One region of the Mesorhizobium sp. LSJC285A00 genome, then DNA from elsewhere that is predicted to be linked to it. Evidence: riboswitches for the same ligand, from Rfam matches in the RefSeq annotation. Region 1 holds a riboswitch; the other holds the start of a gene.

Evidence for each region. A riboswitch is a leader RNA that binds a small molecule or an ion and turns the genes downstream of it on or off. The one in region 1 is predicted to bind S-adenosylmethionine.
Region 2: linked by a shared signal. The riboswitch ahead of X726_RS156235 (O-succinylhomoserine sulfhydrylase) and the one ahead of X726_RS139880 (homoserine O-acetyltransferase) in region 1 are both predicted to bind S-adenosylmethionine.

Annotation. Positions count from the first base shown of each region.
Region 1 covers NZ_AYVK01000055.1:789-13,507, forward strand. The annotation lists partial or broken gene X726_RS139905 (ABC transporter ATP-binding protein/permease) at 1-361, shown strand, start outside; gene X726_RS139900 (DUF1194 domain-containing protein) at 426-1,214, shown strand; gene X726_RS139895 (glycosyltransferase family 2 protein) at 1,266-2,201, opposite strand; gene X726_RS139890 (DUF1330 domain-containing protein) at 2,450-2,770, shown strand; gene metW (methionine biosynthesis protein MetW) at 2,778-3,392, opposite strand; gene X726_RS139880 (homoserine O-acetyltransferase) at 3,389-4,558, opposite strand; SAM riboswitch at 4,619-4,696, opposite strand; gene hisC (histidinol-phosphate transaminase) at 4,823-5,932, shown strand; gene X726_RS139870 (prephenate/arogenate dehydrogenase family protein) at 5,937-6,872, shown strand; gene X726_RS139865 (sugar kinase) at 6,880-7,803, opposite strand; gene X726_RS139860 (DUF2125 domain-containing protein) at 7,928-8,926, opposite strand; gene X726_RS139855 (gamma-glutamylcyclotransferase) at 9,049-9,582, shown strand; gene X726_RS139850 (aldo/keto reductase) at 9,748-10,695, shown strand; gene X726_RS139845 (LysE family translocator) at 10,779-11,405, shown strand; gene X726_RS139840 (1-acyl-sn-glycerol-3-phosphate acyltransferase) at 11,475-12,284, opposite strand; gene X726_RS139835 (LysR family transcriptional regulator) at 12,400-12,719, opposite strand, start outside.
Region 2 covers NZ_AYVK01000012.1:156,234-172,163, forward strand. The annotation lists gene X726_RS156300 (transporter substrate-binding domain-containing protein) at 1-759, opposite strand, end outside; gene X726_RS156295 (LuxR family transcriptional regulator) at 1,021-1,752, shown strand; gene X726_RS156290 (acyl-homoserine-lactone synthase) at 2,028-2,666, shown strand; gene ppk2 (polyphosphate kinase 2) at 2,868-3,773, opposite strand; gene X726_RS156280 (ATP-binding protein) at 3,876-5,141, shown strand; gene phoU (phosphate signaling complex protein PhoU) at 5,257-5,979, shown strand; gene X726_RS156270 (magnesium and cobalt transport protein CorA) at 6,075-7,082, shown strand; gene X726_RS156265 (GcrA family cell cycle regulator) at 7,187-7,705, opposite strand; gene X726_RS156260 (aspartate aminotransferase family protein) at 8,064-9,263, shown strand; gene argF (ornithine carbamoyltransferase) at 9,282-10,193, shown strand; gene X726_RS156250 (Hsp33 family molecular chaperone) at 10,302-11,333, shown strand; gene apaG (Co2+/Mg2+ efflux protein ApaG) at 11,519-11,911, opposite strand; gene X726_RS156240 (ceramide glucosyltransferase) at 12,133-13,284, shown strand; gene X726_RS156235 (O-succinylhomoserine sulfhydrylase) at 13,296-14,486, opposite strand; SAM riboswitch at 14,544-14,621, opposite strand; gene X726_RS156230 (2'-deoxycytidine 5'-triphosphate deaminase) at 14,762-15,856, shown strand.

The DNA.
Region 1 (12,719 bases):
CCTCGAGCGGCTGTCATCCTCGCTCGACCGTTCCGCACGCTGGGAGCGTGAACTCAACGATGACGAACAGCGGTCGCTGGCCTTCGCCAGGCTGGCCTTGCGGCAGCCGAAATGGGTGATCATCGACGAAGCGATGGACGCGTTCGATGGTCCTTCGCTGCGAAGGGTACTGTCCATGCTGGAGAAACGCCTGCCGGAAACCGCGATCCTCAACATCGGGCGCGGACTGCACAATGGTCATTTCTTTCCACGCGCATTGAACATCGTGAAGGATACGGGTGCTGCGCCACTGAAACCCGCCCGAGTCAGGACCGGCGCCATCGACCCGCCGCCGAAAGCGGCCGTGCGGCGAAAGAAGTAGAAGGGGCTTTATTTCGCCGCGATCGCGGCGAAGATTCACGGGTCGAAACATCCGTGGTGCGGCCATGCTCGATGCGCTCAGCCTGCTTGCCTGCCTTGCCTGCACCACGCCCGTGGCTGCCCCGGCCGTTGCCGTGGATGTCGAACTGGTGCTGGCCGTCGACATCTCACAGTCGATGGACGAGAGGGAGTTCGCGCTGCAGCGCGCTGGCTATGTCGAGGCGCTCAGGCATCCCGATTTCATCAAGGCCGTGCGCTCGGGAACCACCGGGCGCATCGCGCTTGCCTATTTCGAATGGGCGGGCGTCGTGCGCGAGGATGGCGTCATCGCCTGGCAGGTGATCGACAGCGCAGAGAGCGCCAACGCCTTCGCCGACAGAATAGAAGCGCGGCCGTTCCGCAGCTTTCGCGGCACCTCGATTTCCGGTGCGCTTGCCTTCGGCGCCGGGCTGTTCGAGGGCACGGGGTTCGATGCGCCACGCAGCGTCATCGACATTTCCGGCGACGGTCCCAACAACACCGGGCTGCCCGTCGCCACGACACGCGATGCGGCGGTGGCCAAGGGCATCGTCATCAACGGCCTGCCGATCCTGATCAGCCCGTCGCCGACCTTCAGCCATCTCGACCAGTATTATGACGACTGCGTCACCGGTGGGCCCGGCTCCTTCGTGTTGCCGATCTATGTGGCCTCGGAATTCGCCACCGCCATACGCCGCAAGTTGATCCTGGAGGTGAGCGGCATCGCCGATGCGACCGTGGTCCCGATCGATGCCGCCGCACCCATGGACTGCCTGCAGGGCGAACGCGACCGGCGGCTATATTCCGACCCATATCTGCCGGAACTCGACAAATGAGGTTTGAGGCAGTTCGGAGGGGAAAGCCGCTGCTCGGCTTGTCGGCAAACTTCAGGCCGGCCGTGCACCGTATTTGTCGCGAAATTCGGCATAGAGATCGCGGCGCCAGCGCCGGCCGCCGACATAGCCACGCAACAGCTGCGGCAGCGAATAGCCAAGCGCCTTCGACGACCGGTTGGCCATATAGCCGGAGAACGCCTGCGAAACCCTGCCCTTGAGTGCATCGGCGATGAGCTGCCGGGCGATCATGTAAGGCGGAATGTAGGGGTAGCGGTCGGCGATATAGGGGTGCTTGTCGATCAAGCTCGCATAGGCTTCGACATAGCCGTCCCGGCGACCGGAGATCGAATTCTCCGAGTTGTACTTTTTCCAGTCGATCACTTCGGACAGCTGCGCGCCGCTGCGACGGGCAAAGCGCAGCAACAATTCGCGATCCTGCATGCGCGTGACGTCACTGTCGTAGCCGCCGATGGCCAGCAGCGACTCGCGCCGGGCGGTGATTGCCGACCCGGCAATGAAGATGGTCTGCGCGACAAGGGCCCGCTCCAGCGAGTCGCGGCTCAGCAGCGCCTCGCGGTTGACGCAGTTGGTGCGGCGATTGCCCTTCAGCGACACGAAGGAACTGATCAGCACTTCGAGCGAGGGATTGTTGTCGAACTGCTCCAGCGTCCGCGCCAGGCGATCCGGCAAATAGACGTCGTCGGAATCGAGGAATGTCACCACCGGCGCCTGCGCCCGCTCGATGCCGGCATTGCGGGCGGCATTGGCGCCGCGCCATTTCGAGCCAACATAGATCAGCCGTGGATCGCGGATTTCGGCAAGTGCGGCTGCCGTACCGTCGGTCGAGCCGTCATCGACGACAATGTGTTCGAACCGGGGAAAATTCTGCGCCAGCACGCTCTCCACGGCGCGCACCACCTTGCTGCGGCGATTGTGCGTCGGTGTGATCACCGAGATCAGCGGAGCGAGGTCGGTTGCCTTGGACATGTTGCTTCGATTGTGCCCCGAAATGCCTGGAGGCCGGAGGTTTTGATGGTCGCCGTCCAAGCCTTACCCCGGGATGGCATTCGCTTCGACGCTACAAAAAACCAGCGGCAATGTCATCACAAACTGTTGAGCCAGGACGCCGGTAAGCCGGCCGATTACCCCAGACGTAATCGACCGATGGCCATCATGTCTGCAGATTGCGCCAACGAAGCCGGTCGTCGGGCTTCGATCTCACAGGGAGTTCAGCCATGGCCGCCTACGCCGTCGCCCATATGCGTCAAGTCACAATGGGCCCGCAGATTGTCGAGTATCTGCAGAGGATCGACGCCACATTGGAGCCTTTCGGCGGCCGCTTCCTTGTCCACGGCGGCGACATGGAGGTGGTCGAAAACGAATGGCCCGGGCATCTGATCGTCATCGAGTTTCCGGACAGGGCGCATGCGTGGGGCTGGTACGATTCATCAGCCTATCGCGAGATTCTGGCCTTGCGCACCCACAACTCCCACGCCGATGTGATCATCGCCGATGGCGTTCAGCACCCGCACAAGGCGACGGACGTGCTGGAATAGGGGCAAACTACCGCTTCAGCAAGAACACCGCTTGCTGGCCGAAGAAATTCCAGAACCACCATGGCATCGACAGGCCGATCTTCTGGCCGTTGCCGTCGAGCGCGGTGGCTTTCTCGACCGAAGCGCCGAGTTCCTCGACCAGATTGACGAAGTCGCGGATGGTGCAGAAATGGATGTTGGGCGTGTCGTACCAGGAATAGGGCAGGTCCGCGGTCACCGGCATCCGGCCATTGACGAACAGCGACAGCCGCACCCGCCAGTGGCCGAAATTGGGGAAGGAGACGATGGCGCGGTTGCCGATTCGCAGCAGCTCGTCGAGCACCAGCTTCGGGTTGCGGGTCGCCTGCAGCGTCTGAGACAGGACGACGAAGTCAAAACCCTTGTCCGGATAGAATTCGAGGTCGGTATCGGCATCGCCCTGGATGACCGAGAGACCGCGCGCCACGCATTCATTGACGCCGCGCTGTGACAGCTCCAGCCCGCGGCCGTCGACCTGCTTGGTCTCCTGCAGGAGTTCGAGCAGCAGGCCGTCGCCGGAGCCGACATCGAGCACCCGCGACTGCGGCGGTATCAGGTTGGCCACGACTTCGAGGTCGACGCGCTGGCTGCCATTGACGCTCATGAGGCGAGCCCCCTTGCGCGGGCCGCCGAGCCGATGAAGCCCTTGATGGCGGCAAACAGTTCGGGTTCATCGAGCAGGAAGGCATCATGGCCGCGGTCGGTGTCGATCTCGACGAAGGAGACGGAGGCGCCGGCGGCGTTGAGCGCATGCACGATCGAGCGGCTCTCCTCGGTCGGGAACAGCCAGTCCGAGGTGAAGGACACCAGGCAGAAGCGGGTCTTGGTCCCGGCAAAGGCATCTGCCAACCGGCCGCCATGGTCGGCGGCGAGGTCGAAATAATCCATCGAACGGGTCATGTAGAGGTAGGAGTTGGCGTCGAAGCGGTCGACGAATGTCATGCCCTGGTGGCGCAGATAGCTTTCGATCTGGAAATCTGCGTCGAAACCGAAGGTCAGCGCTTCGCGGTCCTGCAGATTGCGGCCGAATTTCCGATGCAGGGCGGCTTCCGACAGATAGGTGATGTGGGCGGCCATGCGCGCCACGGCGAGCCCCTTTTCCGGGCGCTTGCCGTGCTCGAAATATTTGCCGCCATGCCAGTCCGGATCAGCCATGACAGCCTGGCGGCCGACCTCGTGGAAGGCGATGTTCTGCGAGGAATGGCGTGCGCCTGTGGCGATCGGCAGGGCCGAGAAGACGCGCTCGGAATAGCATGACGCCCATTCCAGCACCTGCATGCCGCCCATCGAGCCGCCGAGCACGCAAAACAGCTTTTCGATGCCGAAATGGTCGACCAGCATCAGTTGCGCCCGCACCATGTCGCGGATGGTGATGATTGGCAGGTCGAGGCCGTAGGGCTTGCCGGTGGCGGGATTGGTCGAGGCCGGACCGGTGGAGCCGAGGCAGCCGCCGATGACGTTGGAGCAAATGACGAAGAAGCGGTTGGTGTCGATGATCTTGCCGGGACCGATCAGCACTTCCCACCAGCCGGGCTTGCCGGTCACCGGATTGGTGCTGGCGACATGCTGGTCGCCGGTCAGCGCGTGGCAGACCAGGATGGCGTTGGTGCGGGCATCGTTGAGGGCGCCATATGTCTGGTAGGCGATCTGGAACGGCGACAAAAGCGTGCCGGCGTCAAGCTTCAGCGGCTTGTCAGGGCCAAAACGCAACACAGGGCTCGACGGGTTGTCGGCCTCGTTGTTGGTTTTTGTAGCGCGGAGCGCGGCCATGTGACTCTCCTTGCCCGCCGTCAGGCAATAAAAAACCGGCAATGCGATCGCAAAGCCGGTTACGTCACGCAAACGGCCCTTTAGCGAGTTGTTTAACGTGGCTGCAAGCCGACCGGCCAAATCACCACGGAACTGTTGCGTTCTTCTAGAACTCGTGCGGCCCGGCGTCAACGGCCAGCTATTGCCCGCCTCTCGACATTCGCGGCTACGGCTTGTATTTCCGCTGCGGCCTCCGGACGGAGGCATTCTCGATGGATTTGCGACATGGACAAGACAGCGGACAAGGCACGACCGACGCCCCGCGCGGGCATTATGGACATCGACGCCTATGTGCCGGGCAAGAGCACAGCACCGGCCGGCGTCGCCAAGGTCCATAAACTATCGTCGAACGAGAACCCGCTCGGCCCGTCGCCGAAGGCGATCGAGGCCGCGCGTGAAGTGGCTGCCAAGCTCGATGTCTATCCCGATGGCACCGCCCGCCGGCTGCGCGAGGCGATCGCCGAGGTGCATGGCCTCAACCCGGCAAACATCATCTGCTCCAACGGTTCTGACGAGATACTTGGCCTGCTGGCGCAGACCTATCTTGCGCCAGGCGATGAGGCGATTTTTACCGAACATGCCTTCATGGTCTACAAGATCTACATTCAGTCGGCGGGGGCCAAGCCGGTTGCTGTGAAGGAAACCGAGGAACGCGCCGACGTCGACGCGATCCTGGCCGCGGTGACGCCGCGGACCAAAATCATCTTCCTCGCCAATCCCAACAATCCGACCGGAACCTATCTGCCGTTCCAGGAGGTCCGCCGCCTGCATTCCGCGCTCCCGGGCAACGTGCTTCTGGTGCTGGACGCGGCCTATGCCGAATATGTCAGGCGCAATGACTACGAGGCCGGCATCGAGCTGGCGGGCAGCGCACAGAATGTGGTCATGACCCGCACCTTGTCCAAGCTCGGCCTTGGCGGCGCGCGCATCGGCTGGATGTATGGCCCACTGCACATCGTCGATGCCATCAACCGTGTCCGCGGCCCTTTCAACGTCAACGCAACAGCGATCGAGGCCGGCATTGCCGCCATCCGCGACCGCGCCCATGTCGAGCGCAGTTCGTTGCACAACGAGACCTGGCTTACCTGGTTGAATGAAGAACTGACGAAGCTTGGGCTGCGCGTGACGCCCAGCGTCGGCAATTTCGTCCTCATCCACTTTCCCGACGACAAGAAGCATTCGGCTGAGGCGGCGGACGACTACCTCACCCAGCGCGGCTATATATTGCGGCGCGTTACCGGCTATGGCTTTCCCAATGCGCTGCGCATGAGCGTCGGCACCGAAGAAGCCAATCGCGGCGTCATCGATGCCCTCACGACATTCCTGAAGAGCTGAAACAATGACATCACCGATGTTTGAAAAGATCGCGCTGGTCGGCATCGGCCTGATTGGCTCGTCGCTGGCCCGCATCATCCGCCGCGAGGGCCTGGCCCGCCATGTCGCCATCGCGACGCGCAGCCCGGCCACGCTGGCACGGGCGAAGGAGCTCGGTCTTGGCGAGAGCTACACCACCGACGCCAGGGAAGCGGTCCGCAATGCCGACCTGATCATCGTCTCGGTGCCAGTGGGATCGTCGGGCGAGGTGGCGCAAGAGATCGCGCCGGCGCTGAAAAAGGGCGCCATCCTCACCGATGTCGGTTCGACCAAGGCCTCGGTCATTGCGCAAATGCAGCCCTATGTACCGGACGGCGTGCACTTCATTCCGGGGCACCCGCTGGCGGGTACGGAGAAATCGGGCCCGGATGCGGGTTTCGCCGAGCTGTTCGAAAACCGCTGGTGCATCTTCACGCCGCTGCCGGGAACCGATCCGGCCGCGCTGGAAAAGCTGTCGGAATTCTGGCGGCGCTGCGGCTCCAACATCGACACGATGGACCCGCAGCATCATGACATGACGCTGGCCATCGTTTCGCATCTTCCGCACATCATTGCCTACAACATCGTCGGCACGGCCGACGATCTGGAATCGGTGACCAAGTCGGAAGTGATCAAATATTCGGCTTCCGGTTTCCGCGACTTCACCCGTCTGGCCGCCTCCGACCCGACCATGTGGCGCGACGTGTGCCTGCACAACAAGGATGCCATCCTGGAAATGCTGGCGCGCTTTTCGGAGGACCTCGCCTCGCTGCAGCGGGCGATCCGCTGGGGCGACGGCGACAAGCTGTTCGACCTGTTCACCCGCACCCGGGCCGTTCGCCGTTCGATCATCGAGGCCGGCCAGGATATCGACGTGCCGGATTTCGGCCGGCAGGCGGTCGAGCACCCGGTGAAAAGTTAAATCTGTTTCAGACGGGCCAGGTCGCCGCGACCATGGCCATTGCCTCGTCCCTGTTTGGCGCCCCCAGCCGGCCGCCGAAGCGCTGGCATTTGAGCGCGGCCGCCGCGCTGGCAAAGCGCAACGCCTGCTCGATCGGCATGGTTTCCGCCAACGCGACAGCAAAGGCGCCGTGGAAGACGTCGCCGGCGGCAAGCGTGTCAACCGCCTTGATCTTCGGCGCCGCGATGTGGCGCACGCATCCGGCGGACCGGTCATGCCACCAGCTTCCCGCGGCGCCGCCGGTCACCGCCACGAAGGCATCGGTGCGGCTGGCGAGGTCGGCACAGGCGGTTTCGGGGTCCAGCGCATGGCCGCAGACGATGCGTGCCGCCGTCTCCGAAGCGACGATGTGCGATGCCAGCGGCAGCAGGCGCTCCAGCACCTCAACCGGCGCCGTGTCGGCGTCGAGGATTGCCGGGCAACCGGCGTCGCGCGCGGCGGTCAAGGCAAGAGCGGCGGCGCCCGGCCAGCGCACATCGACCAGCACGGCATCGAAGCCGGAAAGATCGGCGACAGGCACCGCCTCGGGGTCGGCCTGCGCCTTTGGGTCGTAGAAGGGCACGATGATGCGCTCGCCATGAGCGTCGACCAGGATCGCGGCCAGCGCCGAGCGGGCGCCTTCGACGCGGCGGACAAAGCCGCAATCGACGCCCTCGGCCTCGATGCCGGCCAGCAATTGGTCGCCGACGGCATCGCCACCTGCACTTGCCCACAGGAACACCTCGGCGCCGAGACGGCGGGCGGCGCAGGCAGCACTTGTCGCCATGCCCGAGGCGATCTGGATGCCGTCCGAGGCGATGAACTTGCCCTGATGCGTGGGCAGGGTTTCGACGCGCAGGATGGTATCCAGCGTCAGCGCGCCAACGCTCAGCAGTTTCACCGGTCGGTTCATGCGTCGGCTTGCTCGAGCATGATCTCTCCCCAATAGCCGTTCCCGCTCTTTGCGATCATGCTCTATCTCTTTGTTTTAACGCAATTCCGGACGGAAAACCGCTCACACTTTTCCTGGAATTGCTCTAATCGAGCGGCTTGATCTTGCCCAGCGGAATGAAGCCGAGCGAGACCTTGCCCTTCACCACCTTGAGCGGCATCGACGGTTCGTTGCCGAGCAGCGCCAGACCGGCAAAGCCTTGCTCGATCTGGCTCTTCTGCTCGGGGATTGCGGTGGCGAGGATTGCCGCCACGGCTTTGGGATCCTGCAGCTTGATCGTCAGGTCGGCATTGACCTGGCCGTTGGCGTCGACCGACACCGGGCCGGAGACGGTGATGCGCGCGGCTCCCGACGACAGATCGAGCTTGTGGATGTCGACCGCCTGGCCGCGCAGGCTCCTGGCCTGCGTCTTCATCAGCGCGACGCCGTTCTTCAGCGTCGCGTCGCCGCTGCCGTCGAGCGGCGGCAGCACGCGCCCGCCGATCGCGTCGGCGTCGATCTCAAGATCGGTGAAGCTGCCGACGTAGCCGATGTCCTGGCCGTCGGGTCGCAACTCGCCCGCCGCGGTTCCGGCGCTGAACAGTGAAACCGGATCAGTGTCGTCGGCCGGATCCGTCTGGCCGGACAAGCTCTCCGCCTGCAGCGAAATGCTCCGGGGCAGGGGCCAGGAGAGCTTGGCATTGGCCTGCAGATTGTCCCAGTCGATCCATAGCGGCGCCATTCCCGGCACCGAGGTGCGCAGCGGCCCACGCAACTCGGCGGCAGGCGACAAAGGCCGGATGAGCTCTGCAACGAAGTTGAAGCTGCCTGCCGAGGCGGCAACGTTCCTGGCGTCGTCCTCGTAAGCCAGATTGTCACAGGAGATGGCAAAACTCAGGGGGTAGCCGCTGACGGTGAGGTTGGCGCAGCCGGCCTCGATGCCTTTGTCCTTGAGCGAGGCCACCGCCTTGTCGGCTTCGCTGCTGACGCGACCGGCGACATAGAACCAGACCGCGCTGTAGGCGCCGAACAGCATAACGACCAAGGCAGCGAGCCACATCAGCCGGTGGCGAAACTTCGACGGACGCTCGTCACTTGACGTCATGCTGCGGCTTTCATTAACGCGGGCGTGTTGCGGGTGGACTGTGGTTACGCAACAAGCAAAAAGACAGAAGAGCACCGATTCCGATGCGGCGGCGTCACCTTCGTGCAATCAGGCTTGGCGATATGGGCGATTTTTGGGTTTTTGGCTATGGCTCGCTGATCTGGCGGCCGGGATTTGCGCATGTGGAGACCCGCCGCGCGCGGCTTTACGGCTACCGCCGGTCGCTGTGCGTCTATTCCTTCGTGCATCGCGGCACGCGCCAGCGGCCGGGCCTGGTGCTAGGCCTCGACCGTGGCGGCTCCTGCATCGGGCTGGCCTTTCGCGTGCCCGGCGAGCTGCGCGATGAGGTGCTGACCTATCTGCGCGAGCGCGAATTGGTGACCAGCGTCTACCTCGAGCGTGTGCTCGATATCAGCCTCGACGGGAATGGGGCGGCCGCGGGAGAGAGAGTGAAAGCGGTCGCCTATATCGTCGACCGCCAGCATGAGCAGTATGCCGGCGGGCTCGACCCCGCGCATGCGGCAGGTGTTATCCGTGGCGCCGTCGGCCAGTCCGGAAACAACGAGGACTATGTGCTCAACACGCTGCAGCATCTCGCGGCGCTGGGTATCAGCGACCACTGGCTGGAAGAGGTGGCGAAGCGGATCGCCTCGTGAGCCAGTAGACCACGGCGAGCCTGCAGGCGAAGCTCTCGCGCCTTTGTGAAGCGCTGGCCCGCTGGAAAAATTGGCTGAGGCCTTTGACCTCGGCGCGGCGAGACCTAGCTTAGCTGCGGCCCGAAGCATTCGGGTCGCCCGCCGCCAGCCCCACGGAGCCCCGTCTTGCAAAAACGCCGTCTCGGTCAAACCGACCTTTCCATCGCGCCGCTGGTCCTGGGCGGCAATGTCTTCGGCTGGACCGCGGACGAGAAGACCTCCTTCGACCTGCTCGACCGGTTCGGCGACGCCGGCCTCAACGCTATCGATACCGCCGATGCCTATTCGCGCTGGGTGCCCGGCCACGCGGGCGGCGAGTCCGAGACCATCATCGGCAAATGGATGAAAAGCCGCGGCAACCGTGACAAGATCATCGTCATCACCAAAGTCGGCTCGGATATGGGACAAGGCAAGAAGGATCTGTCCGCTGCCCATATCGAAAGGGCAGTCGAGGCGTCGCTCAAGCGACTGCAGACCGATGTGATCGACCTTTATCTCTCGCATTGGCCGGACCCGACAACCCCTTATGAGGAGACGCTCGGCGCCTACCAGAAGCTGCTCGCTGCCGGCAAGGTCCGCCATATCGGCGCCTCGAATCTTGACGCCGGCCAGCTGCGCGCCGCGCTCGATGTTGCCAGCCTGCGCGGGCTGCCGCGCTACAGCGTGCTGCAGCCGGAATACAATCTCTACGACCGCTCATCCTTCGACGGGCCGCTGCATGATCTGTGCGTGGCCGAGGATATCGGCGTCATCACCTATTTCAGTCTCGCCAAGGGGTTTTTGAGCGGCAAATACCGTAGCGAGGCCGATCTCGGCAAAAGTGAACGCGGCGGCGGCGTGAAGGCTTATCTCAATGCGCGCGGCATGCGCATTCTGGCCGCACTCGACACTGTGGCGGCGCGCCATTCGGCCAAGCAGGCGGAAGTAGCACTCGCCTGGGTGATGGCGCAGCCCGGCATCACCGCGCCGATCGCCAGCGCCACGACGCTGGATCAGGTCGACAGCCTGGTGCGCGCCGCATCGCTGAAGCTCAGCGCGGAGGATCTCGTGGCGCTGGACAAGGCCAGCGCCTAGCCGCGCAGGTTCGGCACGATCGTTCAAGACGACGGCTGTCCGCCTTGCCACACTGTTCTCCATTATTGTGGAGAAGAGGCAGCATGGCCGCAGACATTCTTTCGCAGGCGCAGCCCTGGCAGCAATTGCTGGCGCTGGTGCTGGCGGCAACCGTCGTCATGGGCAGTCCTGGCCCGGCGACGATCAGCGTCACGGCGATAGGGGCCGCCTTCGGCCTGCGCAATTCGCTTCACTACACATCGGGGATGATTTTAGGCACGGTCGCGGTGCTGCTGGTAGTGGCCACCGGCATCAAGGCTATCCTCACCTCGATGCCGGGCGTAGCGCCAGTGCTGGCGGTCGCTTCCGCCGCCTATATTCTCTACCTCGCCTACAGAATAGCGACAGCGCCGCCGCTGGCCGCGCGTGACAGCAGCGCGGTTCTGCCGACCTTCCTCGGCGGCTTACTGCTCGCCGTTGCCAACCCGAAAGCCTATGTGGCGATTGCTGCGGTCCTTGCTGGCTCCGCGACCGCAGCCGGCGCCGATGCTCTCGGCATCCCGGCCAGGCTGGCGGTTCTCACCCTGATGATCGTAGCCATCCATGTGCTGTGGCTGCTGGCCGGCGCGGCCTTCGCCCGCACCCTGCGCCAGCCGCTGGCGTCGCGGATCATCAATCTGGCCTTCGCGGCGACGCTGGTGCTGACCACGGCGCTGGCGGCGTGGCCTTGAGCCGGCCCGCAGAAGAGATCAAGCTTTGGTCTTTTTTGTTTTGGCGCAATTCAGGACGGAAAAAACCGCTCACACTTTTCCTGGAATTGCTTTGGCGGCCGCGGCGAGTTCGGCCAGCCGCTTGACCGCCGTCGGCGGCATTTGCGGCGGGTTAGGAGCCTGCGATGCCTCGATCAGCAGCTGGTCGCAGGCGGCTTCCGTATCGCCGATCAGCCGGTCCATGAATTCGTCCTTGCCGAGCCCGGGCGGAATCGGCGGCAGGAAGCGGGCCTTGATGGTGCCGGGAAAGCGCAAGAATTTGCGGCGAGGCCAATAGAGGCCGGCGACATGGGCGACCGGTACCACCGGGACGCCAAGCTGCGTATAGAGCTCGACAATGCCGTATTTGTAAGCCGGCTCGTCGCCTGGCGCTCGGCGCGTGCCTTCGGGGTAGATAATCAGCTGGCGCGGATTGCGCCCCATCTCCTGCTTTGTCGATGCAACGACCTGCTTCAACGCCTTGGAGCGGCTGCCGCGGTGAACCGGGATCATCCGCATCTTCAGGATGTACCAGCCGAAGAAGGGGATCCAGGTCAGCTCGCGCTTCAGGATATAAAGCGGATCGTGGAGGAAGGGAAAGAAAGCGATCGCGTCCCAAAACGACTGGTGTTTCGGCGCCAGGATGAAAGAGCCCTCCGGCAGGTTCTCGACGCCGGTGATGTCGCTCCTGGTGCCGGCGATCTTGTCGTAGAGCCACAGGCTGGTGCGCGACCAGAATTTCGGCACGAACCAGGCGCGATGGCGTGGCGAGAGGAAGTAGTAAGGGGTCCAGAGGACCATCTGGACGATCAGATTGACATAGAAGACGAAGTTGAACGCCAGCGAGCGGATATAGAGCATGCGGGGAAGGGCCCGTTGAGGAGGTGTGCGTTGGTTACACCAAGCGCGGGCAAAAAGGAAACGCCGCAATGGCCTGACATAGGCCGGCTCGCCACTGACTCAAGCCAGTCTCAACTCACCACGTCGCCTGCAATAACCGCTGCTTCAGCCGCGGAGCGGCGAAATCGAGGAACGCCCTTAGTTTCACCGCCAGCAGGCCTTGGCCGGCATGGACGAGGCTCACCGGCCACGGCTGCGGCTCGAAGGGTCGCAAGACCGGGACGAGCACGCCGGAACGTACTGCGTCCGCGATCTGGTAGGAGAGCACCCGCGTCATCCCGGCGCCTGCAATCGCGGCATCGATTGCAGCTTCCGCCGTGTTGACGCGCAGCCGTGAGTGGATCGGCACGATCAGTTCGCCCTTGTCGCCGGCAAAGCTCCAGCTGGCGAGCGCTG
Region 2 (15,930 bases), on a different contig from region 1:
CAGCGCTGGGTCGCTGGCCCGGGTGGCAATGGTCATGCCGGAGCCCAGATATTCCGGCGCCAGGTAAGGGCCACCGGCGAAGCGGCAGCAACCGGCGGCGTCCGTGCCGCCCAGCCAGAAGGAAAAACGCATGCCGTCGCCGAAGGCGGCATCGATCTTGGCGCTCTTCAAGTCGCTGTAGAGGTCTTCCGGCCGGTCGAATCGGATGATCTGCACGGTGCCGAAATAGTCGCGCAGCATCTTTTCATGCGCCGAGCCGGCCAGCACGCCGACCCGCTTCGAGCGCAATTTGTCGAGGATCGGCTCCGCGAAGGCCTTGGTCTTCGGCATGATGAAGCGCGCGGGAAACTGTAGATAGGAGCGCGAAAAGCTGTACTTCGCCCGCGTCTCCGGCGTGGCGGCGATGCCGGCGATGATCGCCTCGCCTTCGCCCTTCTGCAACGCGTCGTCGAGTTCGGCCCAGGGCAGCGCCTGGATCTGGCATTTGTCGGCGATGTCGAGTTCGGCGCAAATCGCCCGCGCAAGGTCGATGTGGAATCCGGACAATCGGCCCGTGCCGTCGAGAAAGTTGAAGGGCGGGAAATCGGTTGTGGTGAGGAACCTGAGCCTCGGCAGCGCCGAAAGGTCCGGCTTCGGCAGCCGCTCCTTGGCATCCCAAAGCACCGGCACCTGCGGTTCCGCTGCCCGCACAGCGCCGGCAAACGGCTGCACTCCGATCAGCATCGACAGCAAGGCGATGGTTATCCAGCGTGATGTCACGAAAAAACTCCGCCCGTCTTGGCCGTTGGCTTGTGATACGAAAACGGCGCAGGCACAATTGTTTTTGATTTCAAAGGGCAAATTTCGGGTTATGCTTTGGCGAGGTTGCAAATAGCCGCACAGAGTCGGCCCGGGGTTGGCGGTCGCTGGCGTTAGAAAAGCTAAGGATGTGGCTTTGCAATCCGGGGTTGATGGCTAAGTGCGGGGCAGGCACGTAGCATCGGTCTCAAGAGCGGTAGGCAACATGGGGTAGATGTTGCGATGGGTTATTTTGACCGGACACTTGAATATATTGACCGGGTGCAGCGTGCCGACACGTCGGCTGCGGTGTGCGAGCAGCTACTTAGTGTCACCTCGAATTTCGGATTGACGGCCCTGATAGCCGCAACGGTGCCGCAGCCCGGTACACCAAGCAGCCAGACGAAGGACCATGTGCTGCTCTGCGATTGGCCTAGCGAATGGCTGGAGCGTTACTTATCGCGCAACTACGTCGACCACGATCCGGTCGTCAGCCATTTGAAGCAGTTTCGGGCGCCATTCCAATGGCGCGATGCCGTTCAAAGCATGCCCGCCGACAAGAGCAGCGCCGAGGTAATGCGCGACGCCCGCCAGTTCAAGCTGCGTGACGGCCTCGCCTTCCCGCTGATCACGCTCGAAGGCCAGATCGCGCTGGTCTCGCTGGGCGGTGAGGCGGTCGAACTGTCCGAAGCCGAATTCGCAATGGTCTCGCTGGCCTCCACCTATGCCATCGGCCGCGCCATGCAGCTTCAAACGACGGCCGGCAAATCTATCGATCACATTGAATTGACGCCGCGCGAGCGCGAATGCCTGCAATGGGCGGCGGTCGGAAAATCCGAGTGGGAGATTTCGCAGATCCTCGGCATCTCGGAGCATACCTCTGAGAAACACCTTCTCAACGCCAAGAGCAAACTAGGCGCCGCCAACCGTGTGCAGGCAGTCGCCGAAGCAGTCAGGCACGGCTATATCAGCTAGGCCGGTTCTGGCGGCCCGAAATTTATGGCCGCATTGTTGGCGTCATATCTTCAGAAAAGACCGGCCCCTGTCGTCCTCTTGAGACGGCTAATGCTTTCTTAACGCCAAAAGCAGACTCGGCGTCGCCAACAGGGTGCACGCCATCGCGGAGGCGTTTAGACGCAGCTATATTAGCCATGTCGGCTGTGGCAGCCTGGAAATCCTTGCCAACACCTTCGCGCAATTTTTTCGGGAAAGCCCGGCCGTATCTTCCTCTTAAGCCCAGGAGACGGCTAATGCTATTTTCCCTTACCACTCAACAACTGATGGAACGTCCCGACCTATGGGAGGCCGTCCATCGCCTGCGTTACAAGGTCTTCGTCGATGAGATGCGGTGGACCGATCTCGATCGCCCGGACGGCCTCGAAATCGATCAATTCGACCATGATGGGGCCGAACACCACCTTGTCATACGCAATGGCGAGCTTGCAGGCTATCATCGGATGCTGCCGACCACACGGCCGCATCTCCTTAGCGATGTGATGCCGGAACTCTGCGAGGGAAAGCGCCCTTCGGGACCGAATGTCTGGGAGCTAACCCGTTACGCGGTGGCGCCAGGCTTTCGCGATGGCAAGCGCGGCGTGTCTACGGTCGGCACCGAACTGATCGCCGGCTTCGTCGAATGGGGCCTTGCTCGCAATGTCGATCAGGTCATTATCGAGGTCGAGCCGGTGTGGGTGCTGCGGACGCTGCAGTTGCACTTCCTGGCGACGCCGCTCGGTTACCAGCGCACCTATGGCAACCAGCAGGTCGTCGCCACACTGCTGACCTTCAACGAGCATACGCTGGATGTCGTGCGCTCGCGCCGCAACCATCACGCCCCGGTGTTGGCCAGGGGCACCCCCCACATGCTCGGCATGCGGCAGGCGTCGTGAGACTGTCTTCACCCGACGCGCTTTAATGCATGTCGCTCAAAGTGGCCCCGGTTTTGAGAGAACGACATGCATGAAACAAAGACCTAAAGCGCGTCGCGTGAATCCGTTCAAATGCGATGCGCTTTAGACAATGGCCACAGAGCCCACCTCCGTGTGGGGGTGGGCTCTGTAATTTCAGCCTCTGCCTATCGAGGCCAGTCTCTACTTCTCGAGAAACGACGGCCCTTCGCCGACGATCTTCTTATCTTCCTTGCCGATGGCGTCGAGATCGCGCCCATCATAGGGCAGTGACAACAGGATGCGCCGCATGACGGCCAGCCGCGAGCGTCGCTTGTCATTGGCCCGCACGATGATCCAGGGCGCGAACTGTTTGTGCGTGCGCTCGACCATCTGGTCGCGCGCCTTGGTGTAGTCGTCCCATTTGGTGATGCCGGCAATATCGATCGGCGAGAACTTCCAGTTCTTCAGCGGCGACCAGCGGCGGTCGTGAAACCGTTCGAGCTGGGTCTCGCGGCCGATGTTGAGCCAGAATTTGAAGAAATAGATGCCCTCATTGGAGATCATCCGCTCGAAATGCGGCGTCTCGTCGAGGAATTTTGCATGCTGTTCCGGTGTGCAGAAGCCCATCACCGGCTCGACGCCGCCGCGGTTGTACCAGGACCGGTCGAAGGTGACGAATTCGCCCGATGTCGGGAAATGGGCGACGTAGCGCTGGTAGTACCATTGCCCGACTTCGGTTGGGGTCGGCTTGGTCAGCGCCACGTTGCGCGCGGTTCGAGGATTGAGATACTGGCGCAGCACCGAGATGGTGCCGCCCTTGCCGGCGGCATCGCGCCCCTCGAACAGCGACATCACTCTGCTGCCGGTCGCCTGCAGCCAGGCCTGCGCCTTGACCAGTTCGATCTGCAGCCGCTCCAGCGTCTCGTCATACTCCTCGCTCTTCATTTTCTTGTCGTAGGGGTAGTCGCCTGCGGTCAGTTTGTGGTCCTCGATCCAGCTGGGAAGCTCGGGGTTTTCGATGTCGAACTCCCGCTCCTTGCCGTCCACCTTGATCTTCAGCGGCCCCTTTGCCGGCTCTGCGGCGGGACTTTCCTTGGCTTTTTTCATCGAGACGAACCTTTCCAGCTTGCGGACTCATGCTATGGGGGGCCTCAAACCCGGTCCAGCGGAAGTTTCGGCGGGACCGGCGCAGAAGCACGGAAAGCACGAATGGCTGACACCGGCGCAGAGCGGACAACCACGGGGCAGGCCGTCGCCGGCCGGCTGTGGAACAGCCGATGGCTGCTTGCCGCCGGTGCGATCGCCATCATGGCCGTTTATGGGTTTGCCGGTATCTCCGCCTATGTCGTCCTGGCTGCGTTGACCGTGCTGCTGGCCGCCGCGCTTCTGCCAACCGGTGGCGCCAGCCGGTCTGCTGAGACCATTACCACGGTCGAGGCGAGCGGGCTGCAACGGCTTTCCGGCGAATATCTTGCGGCTGCCGTTGCCGATCCGCTGATCATCTTCGACCGCACCGCCACCATCGTCCACGCCAATGCCGCCGCCTATGCCGCCTTTGGCGGCATCGCGCCCGGCCTGTCGCTGTCGCTAAAATTCCGCGCGCCGGAAATGCAGGCCTTGCTGGACGGCGTGCTGTCGGGAACCGTCGCCTCCGATGCCGTCGACTACACCGAGAAGCTGCCGGTGGAACGGGCCTACCGGGTCAGCGCGTCCTCGGTCGGCCACGCCACCGATCTCTATGTGCTGGTATTCAAGGACCAGAGTGAGACGCGCCGCATCGACCGCATGCGCGCTGACTTCATAGCCAATGCCAGCCACGAGTTGCGCACCCCGCTTGCTTCAATCTCGGGCTTCGTCGAGACGTTGCGCGGCCCGGCCCGCAACGATCCGGCGGCGCGCGAGCAGTTCCTGCAGATCATGCAGAACCAGACCGGCCGCATGGCGCGCCTCATCGACGATCTCCTGTCGCTGTCGAGGCTTGAAATGAAGCCTTACCTGAGGCCGGGAACCGAGGTCGATCTGCGCCAGACCATCGACAGCGTCATCGATTCACTAGGCCCGCTCGCCAGCGAGAACGGCGTCGTCATCGAACGCGACTACGCCGAGGGGCCGCTCGACGTGCCCGGAGACCGCGACGAGCTGTTCCAGGTGTTCGAGAATCTCTTGGAAAACGCCTGCAAATACGGCCAGCCTGGCGGACGCGTCACGGTGTCGATCGCGCGGGGCGAGGCCGGCCCGGAACCGGGCATCGATGTAACCATCAGGGACTACGGCCCGGGCATCCCGGAAGAGCACATACCGCGCATTACCGAGCGCTTCTATCGCGTCGACGTGGAGAGCAGCCGCACGCAGAAAGGCACCGGTCTTGGCCTGTCCATCGTCAAGCATATTCTGACGCGCCACAACGCCCGGCTTTCGATCAAGTCGGAGGTTGGCAAGGGCGCGGCGTTCACGGTCCATTTGCCGGCAGGCTGAGGCGGTACTATCTGCTAACTGCCTGTTTCTTCTTTCTGTCATCCGGCTAGCGTATCAGCACAGGGGTCGAGGAAACGACTCAAAAGGCCAAAGATTTAAGGAAGGCATTTCGCCCATGCAGTCCGTACACATTGTCAGCGCCTATGACGAAGAGCTGAAATACCTGGCGAAGCGCATCGCTGCGATGGGCGGCCATGCCGAGCGCATGGTCGAGCAGGCGATCCAGGCGCTGGTCAATGCCGATCCCGGCCTCGCCCAGAAGGTCATCCGCGACGACATCGTGCTTGACGAGGGCCAGCGCGAAATCGACGACAAAGCCATCGTCATCATCGCCAAGCGCCAGCCCATGGCGACCGATCTGCGCGAGATCGTCGGCGCCATCCGCATTTCGGCCGACCTCGAACGGGTCGGTGACCTCGCCAAGAACGTCGCCAAGCGTGTGGTCAGCGTCATTGATGGCCGCCAGCCGACCAGCCTGTTTCGCGGCCTCGAGGCGCTGGCCGAACTCGCTTTGACCCAGCTCAAGGAAGTGCTCGACGTCTATGCCTCGCGCTCGGTCGAGAAAATAGGCTTCGTTCGCGACCGCGACGACCAGATCGATGCCATGTACACCTCGCTGTTTCGCGAGCTTTTGACCTACATGATGGAAGATCCGCGCAACATCACGCCGTGCACGCATCTGCTGTTTTGCGCCAAGAACATCGAGCGCATCGGCGACCACGCCACCAACATTGCCGAGACGATCTACTACATCGTCACCGGCGAGCAGTTGCCGGCCGAGCGTCCAAAGGGCGACAAGACCGACAAGATTGCCCTTCCGGCGCTGCCGGTGAAGTGATCGCGCGCCCCTCGAACGCTTAATCATATTGCGCTAAACTACCCGGATGTTAGCGTCTCGGTTCCTGGCCAAGGCCAGGCGCTCAGGAGGCTGCGATGGAATATGTCCGAGAGTTCAAGCCGGCGCCGGCATCGTCCGGCATCATCGCGTCGAGCGTCTACACCGCCGGCAAGCGCATCGCCGACATTCCGATCGAGGAAGCCGGTGAATGGGCCAAGAAGTCGGGCCATGTCGTCTGGATCGGGCTGCTCGAACCCGACCGCGAGCTTCTGCTGCGCGTCAAGGCGCAATTTCATCTGCACGAACTGGCGATCGAAGACGCCGAACATCCGCACCAGCGGCCGAAGATCGAGCAATATGGCGATGCGTTGTTCATCGTTGCCCGCACTGCACAGCTGATCGACGGACGCGTCACCTTCGGCGAGACGCATCTGTTCGTCGGCTCAGGCTATATCGTCAGCGTCAGGCATGGTCCCTCGACCTCATACGCCGCCGTGCGCCAGCACTGGGAAAGCTGTCCGCACTCACTGGCCAAGGGCGAGGATTTCGTCCTCTACGCCATTCTCGACTTCATCGTCGACAACTACATGCCGGTGCTCGAGCAGATCGAGGACGAGGTCGAGGCGATCGAGGACAGGGTGCTGCTGAAGCCGATGACCGGTCCCGACATCGAGCGGCTCTATATGCTGCGCCGCGATCTGTTGCGCCTGCGCAATGCGGCGCTGCCGCTGGTCGAGGTCTGCCGCCGGCTGACCAGCGCCGACCTGCCGCAGATCCATACCGCCATGCATCCGCTGTTTCGCGATGTCACCGATCATATCCGCACCGTGCAGGAAAAGATCGACAGCCTGCGCGAGGTTCTGGCCTTCGCTTTCGAAGCCAGCCTGCTGGTCGGCCAGAGCCAGGAAACCGCGAACACCAAGAAGCTGGCCTCATGGGCCGCGATCCTGGCGGTGCCGACGGCGCTCGCCGGCATTTACGGCATGAATTTCGACGACATGCCGGAGCTGAAGATGCAATACGGCTATCCCGTCGTATTGGTCTCGATCGCGCTGATCTGCTCGTTTTTGTATTGGCGATTTCGGAAGAGTGGGTGGCTGTGATGGTAGGCAGTAGGCAGTAGGCAGTAGGCAGTAGGCAGAATAAGGTAGCGCCTCACGAGCGCTACCCCATTCCCTACTGCCCAGTCCCCAATCCCTATTCCTAACTACCGGCTTCTGCGCCGCTCTGAAGCCGGCTGGAACGCCACCCTTGCGTGGTACTTGCAGTAAGGTCCGGTTTCGGCCGCCTCGTTGCCGCAGAAGTTGAAGTCTTCCGACAGCGGGTCGCCATTCGGCCATTTGCAGGTGCGCTCGGTGAGATCGGTGAGCTGCAGATGCCGCGAGATCGGCACGACGACGTTTTCGACCGGGCGGATGTAGTGGCGCGCCACTGGCTCGGCGTCGAACTGCGCCTGCAGCGCGTTCGCCCCGATCGACGTCGTGACATGGCGCTGCGTGGTTGCGGCGCGCGGCACCGATTTCTGGATCGAAGATCCCTGCGTTGTCTTCTTCTGACGCGCCGGCGTCGCGGTCGAGCGTCCGCGGCCCGACAGCTTCAGCCGGTGCACCTTGCCGATGACCGCGTTGCGGCTGACCCCGCCGAGTTGTGCGGCGATCTGGCTTGCGCTCAAGCCCTCCGACCACAGTTTCCTGAGAAGTTCGACCCGCTCGTCAGTCCAGTTCATGAGACCGCGCTCCTGCTAAGTGTGCGGCAGCCGGAATCCGTTCCCGACCCGGCAATCTTTGCCGGGGCAGACACCACATATATTAGGTGATTAGGTCCGCCGCACGAAATCTAGTTATTTCCCGACTACAATTACCTCATGTGTTGACTCGGTGACAAGAGTCCCAGGTGCAACACGAATCGGTTTTTTAGGTTTTCCCCAACTTGCCCGGTCGCTTATGAGCCGGCGTCTCGTCGGGAGCTGGCCACGCGCCTCTGCACGACGTTTTCGTTGACTTCATGGCCGAAAAACACGATAAGCCGCAAAGGCCGCCGCTTTGGCGGCTTTTTTGATTTTTCCGGTACCGGAGACGCATATAATGAGCGGTTCGGCGCTTTACGAGACCTTTGCCCGCGCCCCTTTGGCCTTCGATCATGGCGAAGGCACCTGGCTGGTTACCGACAAGGGCGAGCGATATCTCGATTTCGCTGGCGGCATCGCGGTCAATTCGTTGGGCCACAGCCATCCGCATCTGGTCTCGGCGCTGACCGAACAGGCGGCCAAGCTCTGGCACGTCTCCAATCTCTACGAGATCCCGGGGCAGACCCGGCTCGGCGAGCGGCTGGCTGACGCCACCTTCGCCGACAAGGTGTTCTTCACCAATTCCGGCGCCGAGGCGCTCGAATGCGCGATCAAGACGGCGCGGCGCTACCAGTTCGTCAAGGGCCATCCCGAGCGCTTCCGGGTCGTCACCTTCGAAGGCGCCTTCCACGGCCGCACGCTGGCGACCATCGCCGCCGGCGGCCAGTACAAATATCTCGAAGGTTTTGGGCCCAAGGTCGAAGGCTTCGACCAGGTCGGCTTCGACGACATCGACGCCGCCGAGAAGGCGATCACACCAGAGACCGCCGCGATCCTGATCGAACCGGTGCAAGGCGAGGGCGGCATCCGCCCGGTGCCGACGCAATCCTTGAAACGGCTGCGGCAGCTCTGCGACCAGCACGGCCTGCTGCTGATCTTCGATGAGGTCCAGTGCGGTATCGGTCGCACCGGAAAGCTGTTCGCGCATGAATGGACCGGCGTGACGCCCGACATCATGGCGATTGCCAAGGGCATTGGCGGCGGCTTCCCGATGGGCGCGTGCCTCGCCACCGACGACGCTGTCGTCGGCATGACGGCAGGCGTGCATGGCACCACTTTCGGCGGCAATCCGCTGGCCATGGCGGTCGGCAACGCTGTGCTCGACGTCGTGCTGGAAGACGGCTTCCTCGAAGACGTCCAGCGCAAGGCATTGCTGATGAAGCAGGGCCTGGCGGCGGTCGCCGACGAATTTCCCGATGTCATCGAAGGCATCAGGGGCAGCGGCCTGATGCTTGGCCTGAAATGCGCCATGCCCAACACCAAGGTCAACATGGCGCTGCGCGACCAGCATCTGCTGGCGGTGCCGGCCGGCGACAACGTCATTCGTCTGCTGCCGCCGCTGACCGTCACCGACGCCGAGATCGGCGAAGCGCTCGATCGCATCCGCGCCGGCGCCAAGGGCCTGACCGACGCCATCGCCGCGGCCGCCGCGAAGTAATCCCGAGAACCATTCCCGATGAGCCTTCGCCATTTCACCGATCTTTCCGCCGTTTCCGAAGGCGATCTGCGCCTGATGCTGGACGATGCGGTGGTGCGCAAGGCGCGCCTCAAGGCCGGCGAACGGACCAAACCGCTCGAAGGCAAGGTGCTGGCCATGATCTTCGACAAGCCGTCGACGCGCACGCGCGTGTCCTTCGACGTCGGCATGCGACAGCTCGGCGGCGAGACCATCATGCTGACCGGCACCGAAATGCAGCTCGGCCGTTCCGAGACCATTGCCGACACCGCCAAGGTGCTGTCGCGCTATGTCGACGCCATCATGATCCGCACCACGTCGCATGAGCGGCTGCTCGAGCTGACCGAGAATGCCACGATTCCGGTCATCAACGGGCTGACCGACGACACCCATCCCTGTCAGCTGATGGCCGACATCATGACCTTCGAGGAGCATCGCGGTCCGGTTGCCGGCAAGACCATCGCCTGGACCGGCGACGGCAACAACGTGCTGCATTCGCTGCTCGAAGCTTCGGCGCGGTTCCGCTTCAACCTGAACGTCGCAGTGCCGGAAGGCAGCGAGCCGGCGCAAAAGCATATCGACTGGTCGAAGAGCAATGGCGGCAAGCTGCACTTCACCCGCTCGCCCGAGGAAGCCGTCGACCAAGCCGACTGCATCGTCACCGACTGCTGGGTGTCGATGGGCCAGGAACACCGCGCCCGCGGCCACAATGTCTTCTCGCCCTATCAGGTCAATGCGGCGCTGATGGCCAGGGCCAAGCCCGACGCCCTGTTCATGCACTGCCTGCCGGCGCATCGCGGCGAGGAAGTCACCGACGAGGTCATCGACGGTCCGCATTCGGTTGTCTTCGACGAAGCCGAGAACCGGCTCCACGCCCAGAAGGCGGTTTTGGCCTGGTGTCTGGGCGCTTGATCTCCAGGCGCTTGATCTCCAAGCGCTTGATCCGGGGCGGCGCGATGCCTATTTGCGCCCCATCACGCAAATCAAGCGCGTTTGGACGCATGCACCCCTCCGGGCCGCATGGCCGCGCCCTGGAGCTTTGTCATGTTGGAAACGCATCAAGTGACTGAACATCACCCCAAACTCGGCGAGTTCGGCTATGCCGGCGACGATCATGTCGTACCCTTCGAGGTCGGCCCGCTCGACGTGCGCGGCCGCACCGTGCAACTCGGGCCGATGCTCGACGCCATCCTCAACCGTCACGACTATCCCGAGCCGGTCGCCCGCCTGCTCGCGGAAGCCTGTGTGCTGACGGTGCTGCTCGGCACCTCGCTCAAATTCGAAGGCAAGTTCATCCTGCAGACCCGCACCGACGGCCCGGTCGACATGCTGGTCGCGGATTTCTCCACGCCTTCGGCATTGCGCGCCTATGCGCGTTTCGACGCCGACCGGCTGGAGGCCCTGGTGGCCGCAGGCCAGACCTCGCAGCAGACGCTGCTGGGCAGCGGCGTTTTGGCGCTGACCATCGACCAGGGCGCGCACACGCAGCGCTATCAGGGCATCGTCCAGCTCGACGGCGAGACGCTGGAGGACGCCGCGCGCACCTATTTCCGCCAGTCGGAGCAGATCCCGACCGACCTCAGGCTGTCGGTGGCCAAGCTTCTGACGCCAGGTCCCGGCGGCGCTCGTGAGCAGTGGCGCGCCGGCGGCATCCTGGCGCAGTTCCTGCCGCAGTCACCCGAGCGCATGCGCGTGCCCGACATTTCGGGCGGCGACGGCGATCCGCGTGACGTGACGCAGGAGCCGGCCGACAATTCGTGGCGCGAGCTGGTGGCGCTGCTCGGCACCATCGAGCCGACCGAGCTGATCGACCCGACCATCGGCGCCGAGCGGCTGCTCTACAGGCTGTTCCACGAACATGGCGTGCGCGTCTTCGGCGGCGTGCCGGTCGCCGACCAATGTTCCTGCTCAAGGGACAAGATACGCGGCATCCTCGAGGGGTTTTCCGCGCAGGAGATCAAGGACAGCACCGAAGATGGCGGCATCCACGTCGCCTGCGAGTTCTGCTCGAAGCAGTACGACTTCGACCCGGCGGAGTTTGCAACTCAGTAGCATCTCTTCCTTCTCCCCGTTCACGGGGAGAAGGTGCCCGAAGGGCGGATGAGGGCAGCGCGAACTTTGGTGAATGGCCGCGCATAGCCTAGGTCATGTGCGTGGAAGATAACCTCATGACTCTGGCGCTGCCCCTCATTGCCCTGCCGGGCATTTCTCCCCGTATAGTGACGGGGAGAAAACCCCTAATTCACCGTCCGTCGGGTCCCCGGCAGATCCAGCGAAAACGCGGGAATAGCGACGTCGAACGTCTCGCCCTTTTTGTTGCGCATGGTGTAGTGGCCGACCATGAAGCCGGAGGGCGTCGAGAGCGGGCAGCCTGACGTGTATTGATAGCTGTCGCCGGGATTGAGCTCAGGCTGGTCGCCGACCACGCCGGCGCCGCGCACTTCCTCGACCCGGCCGCTGCCGTCGGTGATGTGCCAGTAACGCGCCATAAGCTGCACGAAATCGTCCGACTGGTTGTCGATCGTCACCTGGTAGCCCCAGACATAACGGTTCTCCGCCGGGTCCGAGCGGTCCTCCAGGTAGAACGGTCTGACCTGCACTTCGATGTTGCGCGTGACGGCGCGGTACATGGGCTGCTCCGGTTGCGCAGCAGGGAACATTTGTCGCGCCATGCGGTTTGATACGCGCAGAGCGGCATGTCCTGCCAGCCTCAAAGCGCAGTGCCGACAAACAATGTCATTTAAGTGACACATGACAATGTTGGTGTGCGCAAACCTTGCCGGCGACTCAAGGCCCATCTGTCGACTGACAAAGCAGCCGCGAGCGGCCTTTCCGGAGTGACCAGATCTCGATGGAACCAGCTCTCACAGCCGCCTTCGCTTCCTCCGCTTTGCTTCTTTCCAATCTCGCCAGCATCCTGCTTGCTTCGTCGAAACTGCAAGCGCGTCGCCTTATCCCTCCGCCGTCCGGCGAGCAGCCACCGGTCTCGATCGTCGTGCCGTCGCGCGGCGTGGAGCCGTTCACACAAGAGACGCTGCAGCGAGCCTTCTCGCTCGACTGGCCGCGCTACGAACTGATCTTCTGCGTCGCTCACGCCGACGATCCCGTCGTCAAACTGATAAACAGGGCGATCGTCCTGTTTCCCAACGTGCCGGCCCGGCTGCTGATCGGCGACGACCGCGTCAGCAGCAACCCGAAGCTCAACAACTGCGTCAAGGGCTGGGAAGCGGCGCGCTATCATTGGGTTATTCTGGCGGATTCCAACGTGCTGATGCCAAGGGATTACGTCCAGCACCTGATGGCGGCCTGGCGGACCAATACCGGGCTTATCTGCTCGACGCCGATCGGCTCTCGGCCGGATGGCTTTTGGGCCGAGGTCGAATGCGCGTTCCTCAACACGCTGCAGGCGCGCTGGCAATATGCCGGCGAGGCGCTCGGTCTCGGCTTTGCCCAGGGCAAGAGCATGCTGTGGAACAAGCCGATGCTCGATACCAATGGCGGTATCCGCGCGCTGGCCGCCGAGATCGCCGAGGATGCTGCTGCAACCAAGCTGGTCAACGGACTGGGCCTGCACGTCAATCTCGTTGCCTCGCCTTTCGAGCAACCACTGGGGCAGCGCCGACTTGCCGACATCTGGTCGCGCCAGGCGCGCTGGGCGCGGTTGCGCCGCGTCACCTTCCCACTGTTTTTCGCACCCGAGATCCTGACCGGCGTCGCCGTGCCGTTGGCGTTGGCGCTGGTGGCGGCCGCAAGTGCCGGCATCAGCCTGCCGGCCACGGTGATGGCCGTGCTGACGGCGGCCTACATTCCCGAATGCGCGCTGGCCGCGGCCAAGGGCTGGCATCTGTCGCTGCGCATGGTCCCGGCGATGATGGTCCGCGACATGATGCTTCCCGCCATCTGGGCGCGCGGCTGGCTGAGCGGCGCCGTCGACTGGCGCGGCAACACCATGACCATCGGCACCAAGACGGCCGAACTGGAAGAGGTTTCGTCGGGAGCGTGACGCCTCGCGGCCTATCCGGCTGCCTTCAGCGCCTGCGCAACGTCCTCCAGCAGATCGTCCGTATCCTCAAGACCGACCGACAGCCTGAGCGTTCCCGGCCCGATGCCAAGCTCGGCGCGAGCTTCGTCGCTGAGGTTCTTGTGCGTGGTGGTCGCCGGATGGGTGATCAGGCTCTTGGCGTCGCCGAGATTGTTGGAGATCAGCACGATGTCGAGCGCGTTCTGCAAGGCGAAGGCCGCCTGCTTGCCGCCCTTGACGTCGAGGCAGATCAGCGTCGATCCGCCCGTCATCTGCTTCTTGACGATGTCGGCCTGCGGGTGGTCGGCGCGGCCGGGATAGATGACGCGGGCGATTTCCGGCCGTCCTGCCAGGAAATCCGCGATCTTGGCCGCGCTTTCCGTCTGCTGGCGCACCCGAACCGGCAGCGTCTCCAGGCCCTTGAGCAGCGTCCAGGCGTTGAACGGCGACAGGCTCGGGCCGGTGTGGCGGAAATAGTCGTGCAAATTCTCGTCGATCCATTTCTTGTCCGACAGGATGATGCCGCCGAGACAGCGTCCCTGGCCGTCAATGTGCTTGGTCGCGGAGTAGACGACGATATGGGCGCCGAGCTGCAAGGGCTTCTGCTGCAAGGGCGTGGCAAAGACATTGTCGACGATCAGCCTGGCGCCGATCGAGGTGGCGAGCGCCGCCACCGCTGCGATGTCGACCACTTCCAGCGTCGGATTGGTCGGGCTTTCCAGGAAGAACAGTTTCGTGTTCGGCCGCACCGCCTTTTCCCAGTTGGCGATGTCGGTGCCGTCGACCAGCGTTGCCTCGATGCCGTATTTCGGCGCCAGCGTCTCCACCACCCAGCGGCAGGAGCCGAACAGCGCGCGCGCCGCAACGATATGGTCGCCGGCCTTGGCGCTGCACAGGAGCGCTGCCGTCACCGCAGCCATGCCGGACGCCGTGGCGCGCGCATCTTCGGCACCCTCCAGCGCGCACATGCGCTTTTCGAACATGTCGACGGTAGGGTTGGCATAGCGCGAATAGATGAAGCCCGGCTCCTCGCCCTTGAAACGGGCCTCGGCAGCCTGCGCCGTCTCGTAGACATAGCCTTGGGTGAGGTACATCGCTTCGGACGTCTCGCCGAACTGGGAACGCAGCGTTCCCCCGTGCACGAGTGCGGTCTGAGGTTTCCAGTTACGCTTCTTGGTGCTCATCGCTTTTGTTCCAGACACAAAAAAACCGGCCGCGAAAGTCGCAACCGGTCCATATGGCCTTGCGGCCCGACGGTCCTTTAGCGACTTGTTTAACGTGGCTGCAAGCCGACCGGCCAAATCACCACGGGATAACGACCCTTTAGACCTCACCTGCGCTTGCGTCAATTGCCGGCTTCATTAAGAGGTTTGTACCAGGCAGGTTCCGCAATAATATCCAGCGGTTTTGCGGCAAGAACCTGCCACAAAGAGACCGACCTTGGAGCGGAGCCAGCCTTTTGCGGCAGACAGGCATTCTTCCCGATCAGGACATTTCCGCGCTGTTTCAGTCCGGCGCGCTGAAGTCGCCGCGCGCGCTCGATGTCGACCAGGTGCAGCCGGCGAGCCTCGATCTCAGGCTCGGCGACAAGGCTTTTCGCGTGCGCGCCTCCTTCCTGCCGGGTCCCGATCATCTGGTGGCCGACAAGCTTCACCGGCTGAAATTGCATGAGTTCAGTCTCGCCGAGGGCGCGGTGCTGGAAACCGGCTGCGTCTACATCGTGCCGCTGCTCGAACGCCTGGCGCTGCCCGCAAACGTGTCGGCCTCGGCCAACCCGAAGAGCTCGACCGGCCGGCTCGACATCTTCACCCGGGTGATGACCGATCGCGGCCATGAGTTCGACAAGATCGCCCCCGGCTATCACGGGCCGCTTTATCTCGAAGTCAGTCCGCGCACCTTCCCGATCGTCGTACGCGCCGGATCGAGGCTGTCGCAGATCCGCTTTCGCACCGGCAACGCGCTGTTGTCGGAGGCAGAACTGAACGAATTGCACCGCGCCGAGATGCTGGTGGCGACCGAGCCGCCCAACATTTCCGGCGGCGGCATTGCGCTGTCGATCGATCTTGACGGCGACCAGAACGGCCTGGTCGGCTATCGCGGCAAGCATCACACCGGCTTGGTCGATGTCGACAAGCGCGCCGCCCAGGATGCCGTCGATTTCTGGGAGCCGCTCTATAAGAGCGGCGCCGGCGAACTGGTGCTCGACCCGGACGAGTTCTACATCCTGGTCAGCCGCGAAGCCGTGCACGTGCCGCCGCTCTACGCCGCCGAGATGACGCCCTTCGATCCGCTGGTTGGCGAATTCCGTGTTCACTATGCCGGCTTCTTCGATCCGGGCTTCGGCCATTCGGCCTCAGGCGGCACCGGCAGCCGGGCGGTGCTCGAAGTGCGCAGCCACGAAGTGCCGTTCATCCTCGACCACGGCCAGATCGTCGGCCGGCTGGTCTACGAACACATGCTGAAGCGGCCGCAGGCGCTTTACGGCACCGATCTCGGCTCGAATTACCAGGCGCAAGGCCTCAAGCTCTCCAAGCATTTCCGCCCCGCCGGCTGAACCTTCGATCACCGTCAGGCAAAATACTTGCCTGCGCTGCCTCACCATGCTTGGCTGCCTTTCGGTGGCCGGCA